Regions from separate parts of the Pseudidiomarina fusca genome, predicted to be linked through region 1. Evidence: predicted binding sites of a transcription regulator. Region 1 holds the regulator's gene; each other region holds the start of a gene.
What was found. Region 1 encodes LexA, which represses DNA repair genes until DNA is damaged. Its sites were predicted from a motif close to TACTGTATNNNNATACAGTA; they were not measured.

Region 1 (2,275 bases):
GGCCATCTCTTGCAATTGCACCGGCCGACTGCCACGCACCAGAATATGCCGACCCGAGAACAGCACCAGCCAAAATTTACGCCAATGCCCTGGGTTATCCACATCTGCAATCATGGTGCGCCCCTGCCGTCGCTCCTGACCGGCTTGGCGCCCCCAAAATAATCCTACTGGCACCAAGGAAACCGCCAAGCTTCGATCCTGTTGATGGGCATTAAGCAACTGTTCGAAATCCTTAATCGCCTGTTGAGCACTATGCTGGTCGGTCTGATCTAAATACATGACCCGCGCATACTCGTTACCGTTTAACAATAACGGCTGGGTAGGGTCAGGTAAGCCCGCTGCACGCAACGCTCGTTGGGCCACCAATAAGTCGGCATTGGACACACTGCGCATCACATACACCACGTGGTCGCTGCCCTTTAGCCCTTGTACCGACTCATCAACAATAATCTCAAAGCGTGTTAACCAACGCACTGGCCAGTGCAACAGGCTGCGCCAAAAGCCTTTTAGACTCATGAACCTTCCTCGACAAAATGAAACCCTTAAAGAATATCATTGTTGTTTGAATTTGTCTGATAGAAAAAAATTGCACAAAAAAGTTGCGATTCCAAAACACCTGTATATACTCACAGTATTACTGTATAGATAAACAGGTAAACATATGCGTCCGTTAACACCTCGTCAGCAACAAATTCTGACTTTAATCAAAGACAATATTGATGCGACTGGTATGCCACCCACCCGTGCTGAGATAGCTGAGCGCTTGGGTTTTCGTTCCGCTAATTCAGCCGAAGAGCATTTGAAAGCACTAGCCAAAAAAGGCGTGATTAAGATGATGCCTGGCATGTCTCGAGGTATCCAGTTAATGGAGGCAGAAGACGAAGCTCCAAGCGGTTTACCACTGATTGGTCAAGTAGCCGCAGGTGAACCTATTTTGGCGCAGGAGCACGTTGAGAGTCACGTTCAGGTTGACCAAAACCTGTTTCACCCGGCGGCTGATTTCCTGTTACGCGTTAACGGTATGAGCATGAAAGATATCGGTATTCTCGATGGCGACTTACTAGCTGTTCACAAAACTCAAGAAGCTCGTAATGGCCAAATAGTGGTTGCCCGCGTTGAAGATGAGGTGACGGTGAAACGCTTTGAGCGACGCGGCAATGTTATCTTCCTACATCCCGAAAACGACGAATTCGCCCCGATTAAAGTCGATTTAACCTCACAGTTTTTCACGATTGAAGGGTTAGCTGTAGGCGTGATTCGCAATGGAGCATGGTTATGAGAAACAAATTTTATCACCACGATATGTTATCAGCAGTCCACGAAGTAACACCTGATACTTGGGCTAGTGAGCTTGAAGCAACTGCAACAAGTTCATCCTTAGAGGCCTTGTTGCCGCGTTTACATGCCCTGTCATTGCGTTCTCACCAATGGGTGACTGTTATCGGTGCGACAAGAGATGTCGTAGAAAAATTAGTTGCAGCCGGGATCAGTCGTACCCGCATTCGATGGGTCTGCGGACGCAATCAAGACGAGCGCGAATGGGCAACTGAACAAGCCCTACTCGCAGGCACTAGCAGCATTGTTTTAAGCTGGTTAGGTGAATTAGCACCGCGTACTCAGCAACGTTTAAAAATGGCAAGTAAAGTTAGCCATACCCACAGTTTCATCTTTGATGAACAACCTTCACGTACCCCACTCCACTAAATCTGCCGTGAAGGATTTGATAGGGCTGCCGTGATGGCAGCCCTTTTTTTATCCTTAAATAAAAAAATCTTAACTTTTGCGGTGGCAATTTGTGCAGAAGGTGGTATTTTGATCAGGCATTAACTGCTAACACAATAAATAAAAACAAATATTGATACACAACAACAAAGGGTTAGTGGGGAAAGCGATTTTCGAAGGAAATGCTGTTCCTTTTTCTACTCACCTCTTTGTTCTTCAGGCAAGCACTTCGGTGTAATCGCGGTTACCGCGTCGGAAGAATGAGAGGAGCTGTCGCGTGAGAACGAGACTCATCACTAGCTTACTTGCGAGCATTCCATTTGCTGCAAGCGCACAATCGTCGCAATTAAACTTAACTCAAGGCGTTACTGAGATAAGTAATCGCGTCTATGACTTACACATGACCATTTTTTATATCTGTTGTGTGATAGGTCTCTTAGTTTTTGGGGCCATGTTTTGGTCCATGATAGCCCACCGCAAAAAGCAGGGGGTTAAACCAGCCACTTTCCATGAAAACGTGAAAGTTGAGATTGCTTGGACGGTCATCCCCTTC
Region 2 (2,275 bases), on a different contig from region 1:
GTAGCGTTTGGGTAACCCGTTGTTCAGCGTTAGCTAATTGCTCATCGTCAAGTTCAATGTGGTCTTGATAATCACGCAGTTCACGTGCTGCTTCTTCCACTTGCACACTGGCATCGCGGAGCAAACGTACCGCTTGTTGCAAATTAGCATCGGTCTCTAGTTGTTGCTCTAACCGGGTTAGGGCGTTTTGCAACAAACTGTAGGCGTTATTATGTTCACCATCAAAGATGGCATTGAGGGCGAAGCCAGAATCTTCAATGAGGCTGGCACTATTGGCCAAACGCTTATGTTGCGCCTCTAGTTCTGCGTATTCGTCTTCGCCTAGAGCAAACTCGTTCAGCTCACTGACTTGGTAGCGCAACAGCTGACTGCGTGCGGCAATATCTTGTTGCTGCTGTTGTAGCTGCTTTTGTTGTTTGCGCAGTTGGTACCACTGCTGATAGGCCTGCTGCACCGCATCTAGATGTTGTTGGTGACGGGCGTAAGCATCAAGCAATTGCAACTGATGCTCCGGTCGGGTCAATAATTGGTGTTCGTGCTGACCATGAATGTTGACTAACAGTGGCGCCAGTTGCTTGAGTTGGCCCACGGTAGCAGGGCGGCCGTTGATCCAAGCTTTGGAGCGGCCCTCGCGGGTAATCACGCGGCGAATGACACAACTTATGTGGCTGGCATCGGCATCAGCTTCTTCGTTTAGCTCTTGTTCTGCTAGCCACTGGATGGCAGGGCTAGCGCTGGCACCGAGTTGAAAGCTTGCACTTACTTCAGCTTTATCAGCGCTTGTGCGAATGAGTTCAACGTCAGCACGGTCGCCCAAACATAAACCTAAGGCATCGAGGGCAATGGATTTTCCGGCGCCAGTTTCGCCAGTAATGGCAGACATGCCTGCAGCAAAGTCTATGTCTAAATGACGTACAACAGCTAAATTACGAATATGCAAATGGAGCAACATAGGTCACCTCAGATACTGTGATAATATACAGTAGTTATACAGTATTTATACAGTAATGCAAGTGCTGCCTAAAAATTCTGCAGCAGCGCCTAAGCCAAGCCACTAGAACAGTCGGCTACCCCAGCCTAGCTTGTTGCGCAACACTCTAAAATAACTGTGGTCGTGCGGGTGCACTAAGCATAATTTATGGGGGTGCTGCTGAATAATGACTTCGTCGCCGGCAGCAACTTTCATGCGCACATGGCCATCGCAGGATAATTGTAGATCATCATTATCTGTCGCTGCCCGCAGCTTGATGGTACTGGTAGCATCGACCACAATCGGGCGACTGCTTAAGGTATGTGGAAACATCGGCACTAAACTAATGGCATGGAGGTTAGGAACGACGATAGGGCCGCCGCCAGATAACGAATAGGCAGTAGAGCCGGTGGGGGTGCTAATAATCAAACCATCCGAGCGTTGTGAATAGACAAACTGATTATCCACGTACACTTCAAATTCGATCATGTGAGCCACTTTGTCTGAGTGCAGTACTACTTCGTTAATAGCGCGTCCTACGGCCTTAGTTTGGCCATGGTGGATGACTTCGGTTTGTAGCAAAAAGCGCTGTTCAGTTTGGTAGTCGCCGGCTAATACTGCTTTGAGTTGCTCAAGCACATGGTCAGGGTCAAGGTCCGTTAGAAAACCTAAGTTGCCGCGATTCACGCCAATCACCCCGATATCGAAATCACAAAGAATTCGTGCCGCACCAAGCATGTTGCCATCACCACCCACAACAATCGCCAGATCGGCGTGTTGGCCTAGCTCTAACAGCGACATCACGCGCGCTTGAGTACCACTTAGCTGCTCGGCAGTGCGACTCTCAATAATCACTTGATAACCCAGCTTGAGTAGGCTTTGTTCTAGAGTGAATAAGGTGGTACGAGTAGCTTCGTGATTAACTTTGCCCAGCAAGGCGATGGTTTGAAACGGTTGATGGTCACGCTGCGACATAAATTTCCCTGTAATTCTGCGGTTTTTTGTAACGCAACTCTTGAATCGAGGTTAGATGCCCCCATTAACAGCTGCAAGTTAAGTTATATCACACCAACTAACATTTTGGTTGTGAATTGATGATAGTGCCACGTAAGTGTCACGCAAGTGCCATGACAGTGAGAGTAGCCAAACATGACTAAAAATGATGCAGCACAGAACCCACAGCAGCCAGAGCTAGAGCAAGAGCAAGAGCAAGAGCAAGAGCTAGAGCAAGAGCAAGAGCTAGAGCAAGCGGCTGAACAGGAGCAAGACGTGGAGCAAGAGCAAGCCGCAGATGCCACGAGCAAC
Region 3 (2,275 bases), on a different contig from region 1:
CCGGCCAAAGCTGCGCTGGGTTATTGGTCGCATCACCCGGTTCGGCTAAGGTCCAAACCCAATTAAATACTACCTTGCCATCTTTATTCAGCCGTTCGGTTAAGCGTTCATCAAGAAAGCTTGGTGGGAGCGATTCAACTTCTGCTGCCGTTAATTGCTGCTCACCCGCAACCGGCTCTAGTTGCCAGCGAAACGCTTGCGCAGCGGCATTGGGTTGATCGGCGAAAAAGGCATGAATGCCATAATAATTGGACGAGGTATACTCAGCAGAAGCCTGGCGACCTTGCGACCACTCGCGTTGTGCTTGCATTTCTGGATTGGCTGCAAAGTATTTTTGAAGATCAGCTGGGGTTGCTTCACCCGCTTGAATCTTGGCACTCCATTGCAATAGCCCTAAAAATTGCTGAGGGTTCTTACCCGCAAAGAGTGGCACCGTTAATCCCGCGATGTGATGAAATTGATTATCATCTAATTGAAATTGAATACCTAATCCACGTGCGCCACGACGCTCATCAGCATTGGGATTACCGCCGCCCATCGAAAAACGCATGATGAGTGGTGCTTTATCCACTGCAAATAGAGGGGTAGCAAAACGTTGTTGGGCCGCCGCACTTGGGACAAACTCACCAGCAGCACAGACTCCGCGCGCATGTCCTTTGCGATAACCTGGTGTTTTGCCATTTAGTTTTGCAAAAACTTCAATAAAGTCTGTGGCAGAGGCGCTTTGCGGTGCTGCATAAGGATTAGCTTGAGCTGGTTGATCGGCTGCTATGGCGCCCACTGATAGGGTAGCAAAAGCCGCAGCAACAGCTGCAGCAATGAAAGAAACTCGAGTTAACATAGAACGGCCTTTTAACATTGCATGAGAAGAGCACTATAGACCTCACTACGTAACTTGACTAGCAGGAGATCACGCTGCTTCGGACTTTTTCACAGCTTTAGGCTTGGTCGGTTTCTTAGCACCTAAGGCCACCAGCATGTGTTCGCGCTGCTGCGCAATATAAAGTGCTAAATCTTCTTGTTGCTGTTCTTCGGTAACAACACCGCTTGCTGCCAATAACGGCATCAGGCGATCCACCATATCTAGCATTTTGTCATAAGCATCGGCTTCAGCTTTTGAAGTAAACGTCATTTTCTCAGCCCCATCGCGTACAACCACAAATTGAGTGACTACAGCCATTGAAGAAATTCCTCGTTATATAGAATACTGTTTATTTATACAGTACGAGTCGCAGCGATGCAAGTAACAACGTCATTTAGATAAAAAAAGCCAGCGGTATCCGTTAGCGCACGGCTACCACTGGCTCAAGCAACAAGACAATCTTTGGGGCCTTAAACTTTTGGCTTAAGATTTTTGTTTTGCTCAGCCTCGGCTTCTGCAGCTTTGGTAATAAAGAAGATGGCATAAAATATACACATACCAATCACAATCGCTAAGCCAGTAAAGCTGAAAAAGATAACGGGATCAGTAAAAAATTCTTTTAGAAGGTTCATGACCATACTCCTTGTGGGGTTTTATTAAGGTCATGATAGAAGTAATTGGCAGAGTAAATATTGATCTACATCAAGTATTTTTCCGAGTTAACTCGCAGCTATTTTTTGCGCCGTGATTAAACCGTTACGCGGCGTTGTCTGATAGTCACAAAAGGCACTTAATTCAGCCTGATAGCCATGCTCACGCAAGAATTCCAGTCTATCTAGCAACAGCCATAACTCTAACGGACGTCGAAATACGTGCCGCACTAAATCTAACCGGGCTACATGTAAAGCTAACTGCCGACCACGATCTAAATAGAATGGCCAATCCACCTTAGCTGGTAGCTGCCACTGATGCTGAGCCGCAGCCCACTGCGCAAAATCAGCAAACTCGCCGCTAAACCAATGCTTACCCACCGAGGCCAGCGGACGATAGTTAACTTGCTGCTGCAGATCCTGGTAGAGCGCATGGTAAGCCATCCGCCACTGCATTTCGGTATGCCGTAGCTGCGTAATACGTCGCCCAGCGGTAACCTGCCCTTGCACTGCGAGTTGCAGATCAAACTTAGCTAGGTGCAGGTTTTGCTGCTGGGCTTGCGTCGAGAGCGGCTGATAGTGTGAATCATGAATAAGATGGTAACAACAAGGTGCTAGGCTAATGAACTCGGTTTCGCGAGTAACAGCCTGTTGCAATAGGCTGAGATGGAGTTGCCCGCAGGCATGCAGTGCCACCGCATGTTGCTTCGGCTGCAAGAGTTTTGCCGCTGCGGCCGACAGCACATCAATTGGCACAAATTGC

Region 2: recN (DNA repair protein RecN) is a predicted target of LexA. The motif match lies at 966-985, and genes of this name have one in related genera.
Region 3: NOG12_RS00805 (YebG family protein) is a predicted target of LexA. The motif match lies at 1,206-1,225, and genes of this name have one in related genera.

Annotation. Positions count from the first base shown of each region.
Region 1 is NZ_JANFPJ010000021.1:46,076-48,350, forward strand. It holds gene plsB (glycerol-3-phosphate 1-O-acyltransferase PlsB) at 1-516, opposite strand, end outside; gene lexA (transcriptional repressor LexA) at 662-1,279, shown strand; gene NOG12_RS10335 (hypothetical protein) at 1,276-1,704, shown strand; gene coxB (cytochrome c oxidase subunit II) at 2,000-2,275, shown strand, end outside.
Region 2 is NZ_JANFPJ010000006.1:81,281-83,555, reverse strand. It holds gene recN (DNA repair protein RecN) at 1-952, opposite strand, end outside; gene nadK (NAD(+) kinase) at 1,055-1,945, opposite strand; gene grpE (nucleotide exchange factor GrpE) at 2,120-2,275, shown strand, end outside.
Region 3 is NZ_JANFPJ010000001.1:169,241-171,515, reverse strand. It holds gene NOG12_RS00810 (catalase family peroxidase) at 1-841, opposite strand, end outside; gene NOG12_RS00805 (YebG family protein) at 911-1,180, opposite strand; gene NOG12_RS00800 (DUF3149 domain-containing protein) at 1,333-1,494, opposite strand; gene NOG12_RS00795 (methyltransferase) at 1,582-2,275, opposite strand, start outside.